DNA from 2 places in the Pseudarthrobacter sp. B4EP4b genome. Region 1 is predicted to be linked to the other one. Evidence: predicted binding sites of a transcription regulator. Region 1 holds the regulator's gene; the other holds the start of a gene.
The links. The regulator LexA, encoded in region 1, represses DNA repair genes until DNA is damaged. The targets are predictions, from matches to a motif close to TCGAACANNTGTTCGA.
Positions count from the first base shown of each region.

Region 2: FNL14_RS21715 (DUF6504 family protein) is a predicted target of LexA. The motif match lies at 2,719-2,734, and genes of this name have one in related genera.

Region 1 covers NZ_VHIJ01000050.1:27,530-31,824, reverse strand. The annotation lists gene FNL14_RS17760 (histidinol-phosphate transaminase) at 1-927, opposite strand, end outside; gene FNL14_RS17755 (LysM peptidoglycan-binding domain-containing protein) at 997-1,353, opposite strand; gene lexA (transcriptional repressor LexA) at 1,734-2,468, shown strand; gene FNL14_RS17745 (ATP-dependent DNA helicase) at 2,549-4,295, opposite strand, start outside.
Region 2 covers NZ_VHIJ01000072.1:10,237-14,531, reverse strand. The annotation lists gene FNL14_RS21720 (DNA polymerase III subunit alpha) at 1-2,349, opposite strand, end outside; gene FNL14_RS21715 (DUF6504 family protein) at 2,346-2,681, opposite strand; gene FNL14_RS21710 (hypothetical protein) at 2,890-3,279, shown strand; gene FNL14_RS21705 (chorismate mutase) at 3,297-3,617, opposite strand; gene FNL14_RS21700 (VOC family protein) at 3,637-4,059, shown strand; gene FNL14_RS21695 (SOS response-associated peptidase) at 4,085-4,295, opposite strand, start outside.

The DNA of each region.
Region 1 (4,295 bases):
GGAGTCCGAGGCGGCGGGCTTCAGGCCCATCCTGGTCAGCTCCACCACGATCCTGTCGCGCTGTTCTTTGATGTCCTCAACGTCCGCCATCAGGGCCTCGCGGTGCTGAAGGGCTGCCAGCGCGGTGGCCTGGGTGATGGCGGACAGGTGGTACGGCAGCCGGACCAGGCGCAGGGCATCGGTGACTTCCGGTGCCGCGGCCATGTAGCCGAGGCGCGCCCCCGCCAAGGCGAAGGCCTTGCTCATGGTGCGCGAGACAATCAGCCGTTCGCGGCCTGGCAGGAGGGTGAGAGCGCTGGGCGTTCCGTCGTGGGCGAACTCATGGTACGCCTCGTCCACAATGACAATCGTCTGGCTGGCTTCGCCGGCCTCGTACACCGCCTCCACCACGTCGAGCCCAAGGCCGGTTCCAGTGGGGTTGTTTGGAGAGCAAAGGAAAACAATATTGGGTTGCAGTTCCTTGACCTGCAGGGCGGCCGATTCCGCGCTGAGGCCGTAGCCCTCCGCCCGGTCACCCACGATGTATTCGGTGTCCGTGCCACTGGCCAGCAGCGGGTACATGGAGTACGTGGGCGGGAAGCCCAGTGCCGTGCGGCCGGGTCCGCCGAAAGCCTGGAGGATCTGCTGGAGAACCTCGTTGGAGCCGTTGGCCGCCCAGACGTTCGACTCATCCAGCCCGTGCCCCAAGTACTCCGCCAGGGCCTTGCGCAGCTCGGTAAATTCCCGGTCCGGGTAGCGGTTCAGGCCTGCGGCAGCTTCCGTTACTGCGGCGCTGATGGCCGCGCGGACGTCCGCGGGAACGCCATGGGTGTTCTCGTTGACATTGAGGAGGATGGGGACATCCAGCTGGGGCGCACCGTAAGGGGTCAACCCACGAAGGTTGTTGCGGAGGGGAAGCCGGTTCAGGCGCTCTAGCTGGTCATTCACCTGAACAGTTTAGTGCCCGTGCAGGAGACCGGAAAATGTGACAGCGCCCTGTTCGCGCTCAGCGTGCAGCTAGCGCGTGGGCACGTAGAGCTGCTGCCCGGGGTGCACCGCTCCGGCGCTCAGGTTGTTGAGCTGCACGATGTCCGCCACCACATCCCGCGCATCCCGCTCCGGGTCAACGGTTCCGGCAATGGCCCACAGCGACTGGCCCGGCTGCACGGTGACGGTGACCGTGGGGGTAATGGAAAGGTCTGCGGCGGAATCCGAGGCCTTGGCCGGCGAGTTGAAGAAGCCTGCCAGGGAGAGCAGCAGAGCCGCCAGCAGCACCAGGGGGATGCCGATCAGAACCACCTTCCCGCGGCGGGTGAGCCGCAGCGGCGGCTGGGGCGCGGGACGATCGGGCTGCCGGCGGACCGGCTGCGACATCAGTTGATGCACCGAAAGAAGCTGCGGACGTGAACCCTGTGAAGCGGATGTAGCTGACATGAACTGAGCCCTCCTGGACCTGACCGTGCTGCCCGATGTCCTTCCCAGCTGCCCCCGATGCGCCCGGAACTGATCCGGATCTTCGAATGGCTTCACGCGGAGTAGAACAAATGTTCGAACTTTGCTTTCTCTGTTTTAGCACTTATCAACGAATAATGTCGAGACTCGCTAGAACAAATGTTTGAAAATGCCATGTGGCTGGCCTAGCTTTGAAGACAAGAACAACCACCTCTGAAGTTGATCAGCAGGGTCTGACAATTACGGCGGCTACTCCGGGTCCGGGCCGAAATGCCGGGGCAAACTGAAAGGCATTGGCGAATATGGCAGCAGCAGCCGCCGGGGGCAGGGCAACCTCCCAACCGAAGAAGACCGCCAAGGGCCTGACGCCGCGGCAGAAGAAAATCCTCGAAACCATCCAGCGCTCGGTTAATGACAACGGCTATCCGCCGTCCATGCGGGAAATCGGCGATACCGTGGGCCTGGCCAGCCTCTCCAGCGTCACCCACCAGCTGTCGCAGCTGGAAAAACTCGGCTACCTCCGCCGCGACCCGAAAAGGCCCCGCGCCATGGAGGTGCTGATGCCCCTGACGCTTGACGGGGGTGCCCCCAAGCCGGCATCGGAGCCGTCCGCCCTCTTGCCGGGCACCAGCGCCACAGTGACCCAACTTCCCACCGCCATGGACACTGCCATGGTTCCCCTCGTGGGCCGGATCGCCGCCGGCGGTCCTATACTTGCCGACCAGGTGGTGGAGGATGTCCTGGCGCTCCCCCGGCAGCTGGTGGGCCAGGGGGAACTGTTTATGCTCAAGGTGGCTGGCGATTCGATGGTGGACGCCGCAATCTGCGACGGCGACTGGGTAGTGGTGCGCCGCCAGGCGGACGCCGCGAATGGCGATATCGTCGCGGCATTGCTGGACGACGAAGCCACGGTCAAGACCTTCCGCCAGCGTGATGGCCACACGTGGCTGCTGCCGCAGAACACCCAGTACGAACCCATCCTGGGCGACCACGCCACCATCATGGGCAAGGTCGTCTCAGTACTCCGCTCGCTCTAGGCAGCGGCATCAGCTAAACAGCGATATCAGCCCGTTGCCGGCAGCGCGAAGGCGCTGCCGGCAAAGTGAAGGTGCTGCCGTCAGGCGTTCTCCCCTGCCAGCCGTTCGAGGGCCGCAATCGCCGTCTTCCGGTCCGTGGTTGGCCAGAAGGGCGGCAGGGCCCCGCGAAGGAATCCCGCGTACCGTTCAGTGGCAAGCCTGGAATCCAGCACTGCCACCACGCCTTTGTCCCCGGTGGAGCGGATCAGGCGTCCGGCTCCCTGTGCCAGTCGGATCGCAGCGTGCGTGGCCGAGACAGACATAAAGCCGTTGCCGCCGGCTTGCGCCACAGCACGGGACCGTGCGGTCATCAGGGGGTCATCGGGGCGGGGGAACGGAATCCGGTCGATGACCACCAGCCGGCAGGCCCCGCCAGGAACATCCACGCCCTGCCACAGCGACATGGTGCCGAACAGGCAGGTATCGGGTTCGTCTGCGAACTGCTTCACCAGCGCCGTCATGGTGGAGTCGCCCTGGCAGAGGATGGTCATCCCCAGCTTCGGCCGCAGCGCGTCGGCCGCTTCCTCCGCCGCGCGCCGGGACGAAAACAGGCAGAGCGCACCGCCGTTGGACGCCCGGATGAGTGCTTCGAGTTCGGCCAGTGCCTCCGGGGAAACTCCGCGGCCAGGCTTGGGAAGGTGGCCCGCGACGTAGAGGATGCCCTGTTTGGGGTAGTCGAAGGGCGATCCCACATCAACGCCGGTCCAGCTGGGTGCGCCCTCACCCACGAGGCCCAAGCCGCCCGCTGCGGGCTCAAATGCCGAGCCGATGGCGAGCGTTGCAGACGTCAGCACCACCGTGTGCCCTTCGAACAGGCCCTCACGCAGCCGCCCGGCTACGGACAACGGAGCAACGTTGATCAGCGCAGGAGCCGTTTCATCCGGCTGCGAATATCCCTGTTGCGGATCAAAGGAGCTGGCGCGGGAGAACCACACCACTTCCCTGTTCTCCCGGGCTGCCAGGAGGCGTTCACAAAGTTCCAGGATGAGCATCAAGCGGGAGCGCGCAAGCTGCCGCCCGCCGTCGGCCGTTGTACTGCTGTCCCCCTTGGAATCAGACAGGGCGGCCCGGCAGGCCTCACGCAGCTGGTCAACGCAGTCCAGCTGCTCGTCGTTCAGACCGTTCGGCAGCAGCCCGTTGGGGACGCCAGCCAGAGCCACCTCCAGGTTTGCGGCGGCGGCATTGAGGGCGTCCACGGTAATGGCGGTGTGCTTGCGGGCGCCGGCCGCAGCGGCGTGGACCATGGCCACCGAAAGCTGCCCGGAGACAGCACCCGTCACCCTGTCCTGGAGTTCATGGGCCTCGTCAACAACCACCACGTCGTACTCAGGCAGCACGGCCAGTCCTTCGAAGGCGCTGACCGCGAGCATGGCATGGTTGGTGACCACAACGTCGGCTTCGGCGGCATTCTGGCGGGCCAGTTCGCTGAAGCATTCCGCCGCCATCGGGCATTTCTGCGCTCCCAGGCATTCCATGGACGTGACGGAGACCTGCCGCCAGGCGCGGTCGGTGACGCCGGGCAGGAGCTCATCCCGGTCGCCGGTGGTGGTTTTCTCCGCCCACTCCCGCAGCCGGACCACTTCCTTGCCCAGCTGGGAGGAAGGACCGCCTACGGCCGCCGCAAAGTGCGGCACGCTGGTGTCCTCCCCCAGGGAGAACAGCTGCCCCTCGGCGGGCTCCTCGGAGGGAAAACCCCCTTCGAGTTTGTGCAGGCACACGTAGTTGGACCTGCCTTTGACCAGCGCCACTTTGACGGGCCGGTCCAGGGCGGGGGTGATGGTTTTCAGG
Region 2 (4,295 bases), on a different contig from region 1:
GGCATGCTTGCGTAAGTATTCCTCCACCGTGAATTCCCCGGCTTCGTTACTGAGGGCGCGGCGGAATTCATCGGCTTTCGCCAGGCCGCACCCGGTCATCACGTCCAAAGTCCGCAAGATTTGTTCGTGGAATACCGTCACCCCGCGGGTTTCCTGAAGTACCGGCTTCAGGAGGGGGTGCGGGTAGACCTCAGGGGCAAACCCGTGCCGGTGCTCCAGGAAGGGCCGCACCATGTCCGATTTCATGGGCCCCGGACGGAAAAGCGAAATATCGATGATGAGGTCGTTGAACTCCCGCGGCGCCATCTTGCCGATCAGCTCGCGCTGCCCGGGGGACTCGATCTGGAAGCAGCCCAGGGTGTGGGTGCTCCGGATGAGTTCAAAGGTGGGCTCATCATCCAGCGGAATGGCGTTGAGGTCGATGTGGCCGTTGTCTGCAATGAAGTCAGGCCCTGACCCGTCAGGGCCTGAAGGATGCTTGCCGGCAGCCACCACTTCCTTTTTGGAGGGATGGATGCGGATGATCTCCCGGACTGCAAATGCCATGGCGCTCTGCATCCTGACGCCCAGGACGTCGAGCTTGAGCATGCCCATGGGATCCATGTCGTGCTTATCGAACTGGCTCATGGGCAGTCCAAGCCCGCTGGGCTGGACCGGGGTGCGGTCCAGCAGGGTGGCGTCCCCCAGGATCACGCCGCACGGATGCATGGAGATGTGCCGTGGCAACCGGTCCAGGCGTTCGGTCAGGTCCACCAGCAGGTCAAGTTGCTGGTTGCCGTGGGAATCCCGCTGTTCCACCCGGCCGGCAAATTCCCTCAGCTCGGGCTTCTCCTGCAAGGCTTCCCGGAACTTTGAAGCAGAGAACCGCCACAACTGCTTGGCGATGTCCCCCACGTCGCCGTCATCCATTCCCAGGGCAAGGCCGGCGTCCCGCACAGCACCGCGTGCCCGGTAACCGTTCTGCATGCTCATGAGCGTGACCCGCTCTTTGCCAAACCGCTCGAAAATCCGGTGGTACACGTTATGCCGTTCGGCGCTCTCAACGTCGATATCAATATCCGGCAAGGTGGCCCGGTCCTGGGAGAGGAACCGTTCGAAGATGAGGTCGTGCTGCAGCGGATTTACCTGGCTGACGTCAATGAGGTAGTTGACGAGGCTGGAGGCTCCGGATCCCCTGGCGGCTGCCCGCACCCCCATGTCCTGGATCATGCGCGAAACCTCTGCCACTGTGAGGAAGTAGGAGGAGAACCCCAGGTTCCGGATGATGCCCAGCTCGTGGTCAAGCCGATGGAGCATTTCCTTTTCGCTGTTGCCGGCAATTCCGGGGAACCTCCTGCCAATCCCGGCCTGGCAGCGCTGCATCAGCTCCACGTGAGGGTCCTGGCTGATCCCGATGACCGCGGCTTCCGGCACTACCGGCTGCTTCCACCCCATGTCCGCTTCGGGATCTATCCTGCACACATCGGCGAGCGCCTCTGTTTGTGCCATGAGCCTGTTGAGGTCTTCTGCGCCGTAGCCGGCAGCGGAGATGATTTCCTTCCCCAGCTGAAGCATTTGCCGCGCGGATTTCAGCCAGGCCTGGCCGTTGGGTTGCAGCAGTGGTTCCTGGGCCAGTTCCGGAAGGGATTTCAGGGTCCGGGCTGAATCCAGGACGTCTGCGGTTGCCGCTCCGTCCTCCGCGCAATACCGGACCGCGTTGGTGAGGATTGCCGGGATGCTGTGTTCTTCGGCGAGTTTGAGCATCCGGACGGCGTGTGCCGTGCTCAGGGGGGATCCCGGGGCGCTGAGCTGGGACACGATCTCGGCCACCACAGTTCCAGCGGGCATGGCGTCCAGCCATTGCTTGAAAAGGGTGCGCGGGCGCAGGTAACGCCGCCCGCCCATGGCCCGGCCGACGTCGGAATCCGGGCCTATCAGCACCATCAGCACGGGTTTAAGGGTTTGGGGATCCAGGGTGCGGGAGGCAAGTTCGGCACGGGTCACGGCCACTGGCACAACTCCCCCGGATTTTCCCGAAGTGCGGGCATGGGCGTCGGACACCAGCCGGCACAGGGCGCGGTAGCCGGCACCGTTGTTGTTGCCGCGGGCGAGTACCACCACACGGCCTGCCAGCTGCGTGCGGTGATCACCGTCGTCGTCATAGACCGCAAGGTCCACCCCCACGATGGGGTCAATGGCGGCGGCCATACACGCCTTGAGGTGCTTGATGGTCCCGTACAGGCCGTCCCGGTCAGTGCAGGCGAGCGCGGTGGCACCGTCAGCAGCAGCCACCTGTGCCAGTTCCTCGGGCCAGGACACTCCATAATGGGCGCTGAATGCGGTGGAGACGTGAAGGTGCGTGAAGCTCATGCTGTTCTGGGTCGGAGTGCGTCATGGATCCGCAGGATGCGCCAGCGGCCGCTGCGGATATGGCGGGTCAGGTCAAGGGTGAGCGGCTCTCCCTGTTCAGCCAAGCCGGAGCCTGGAGCTGAAGGCAGCACCTGGACCCGCCAGATTTCGTGGTCCACCAGGCCGGGGCCGCTGCCCAGCGGTGCACGGGTTTCTTCTGCCCACCATTGCCTGCGCTCGTACCAGCGCACAGGCTCGGCACACACCGAATAGGAACGTCCGGCCCAGACAACAGCAACCGGATGGCCCTCAGGGGTGCAGGAGACGTCCACGGATTCGCTGAACATGCCCATGGCGCCTCCCGGATGCAAAAGTTAGAACAGAATCTGTTCGAATATATATTCGAACAGAACCAGTCTACGCCTCCCTGAAGCCCCCGCATAGACAAAGGACGGGGCGCAGGTCCAGGGGGAAGGGGAATGCCCCGGATGCGTCCTCGGCTTCCATTTCCGTCAGCCTTCAGGGGTGGACGGACCGAACGGCAGGGAGCAGGATTGTGCCATGAGCACCCATGACGCACTCCTCAAGCAGGTCAGCATCAAGGCCCAGGACTCCACCCTTGTGGCAACATTCGATCTGGACGGCAGCATCCCCGGTTCCGGTGCCTACGTGGTGGGGCTTGTGGCTGCCAGTCCGGACTACTCGTCCCAGCGGCGCCTGGGCATCGAGTTCATGAACGGGAAACCAATTTCCTTTTTCTCGTTCAACCATGACCAGAGTTGCGAGGAAAACTACGATCTCTCAGGCGTCAGCCACTCGGACAGCACCATCACCGGCCACTTCCCCATGGCAGCGATCAATGGCCTCGGCGAGGGGCACGTGATGACCGGCTTCAGTGAGGCTGACGGCCGGGAATTCCAGTCAGGTGTTCCCGTGGAGGAGAACCTGTAACAGCTGGGTCGGGCGGCTCAGCTGTTTTCTTTGTGGACCCGGAGTTCGAGTTCGATGAAACCGGAGATCATGGCCCGGTAGGTGGACTCGACGATGTCCGGGTCGATGTCCTTCTTCTCGGCTGCGGACCGGACGTGTTCAATGATCCGTTCCACCCGCCCCGGAGCGCGCACCTCTGCGTCATCGCCCTTGAGCGTTCCGGCGATCCGGATCAGGCGCTCGCGGCGGGCGATCAGGGTGACAATCTGCTCATCCACTTCGTCCACGGCAATCCGGACGGCAGCGAGCTGTTCCTTGTCGGCCAAAGCGTCTCGATCGTTCCCTTGAATTGTCGCCATCCTCTGACAGTATCGAACCATGCAGCCAAGAGTCGACTTCATTTCCCTGGGGGTCCGCAGCGTTCCGGCGTCCCGCGCGTTCTATGTTGACGGCCTGGGCTGGCCGGTCCACCGTGAGGTTCCGGGGGAAGTGGTGTTCATCCAGGTGAACCGCGGCCTGATGCTGTCGCTCTGGGACGTCCGCCAGATGCAGGCCGATGCCGGCGTCAGTGCCCCCGGTCCCGTCCCCCGCATCACACTGAGCCACAACCTTCCCGGCACTGAGGACGTGGACCGGGTCATGGCAGAAGCAGCGGCGGCCGGCGCCGAAATCATTGCCGAGCCGATTACCCAGCCTTGGGGCGGGTACACCGGCTACTTCGCAGACCCTGACGGCTTCCGCTGGGAAGTGGCGTACAACCCCACTTGGACAGTGGACCACGACGGTACGGTCACCGTTTAGCTCCCGTCCCCCGCGGGTGGGGCTGCTAGAAGAGTGCTTCCACCGGGCGGATCAGCTCCGGCCCGTTGTTGCGCACATTCCCCACGTCCTTGCCTACTGAGTCAACGTGCCAATCCGACGCCACATCCTTGACCCCGGACCGGACCAGGTCCACCAGCCCGGCTGCATCGTCCGCCTGCGGGTCCAGCCACGCTTCCATGGTGGATTTGTCCATCGGCAGCGGAACCCGGTCGTGC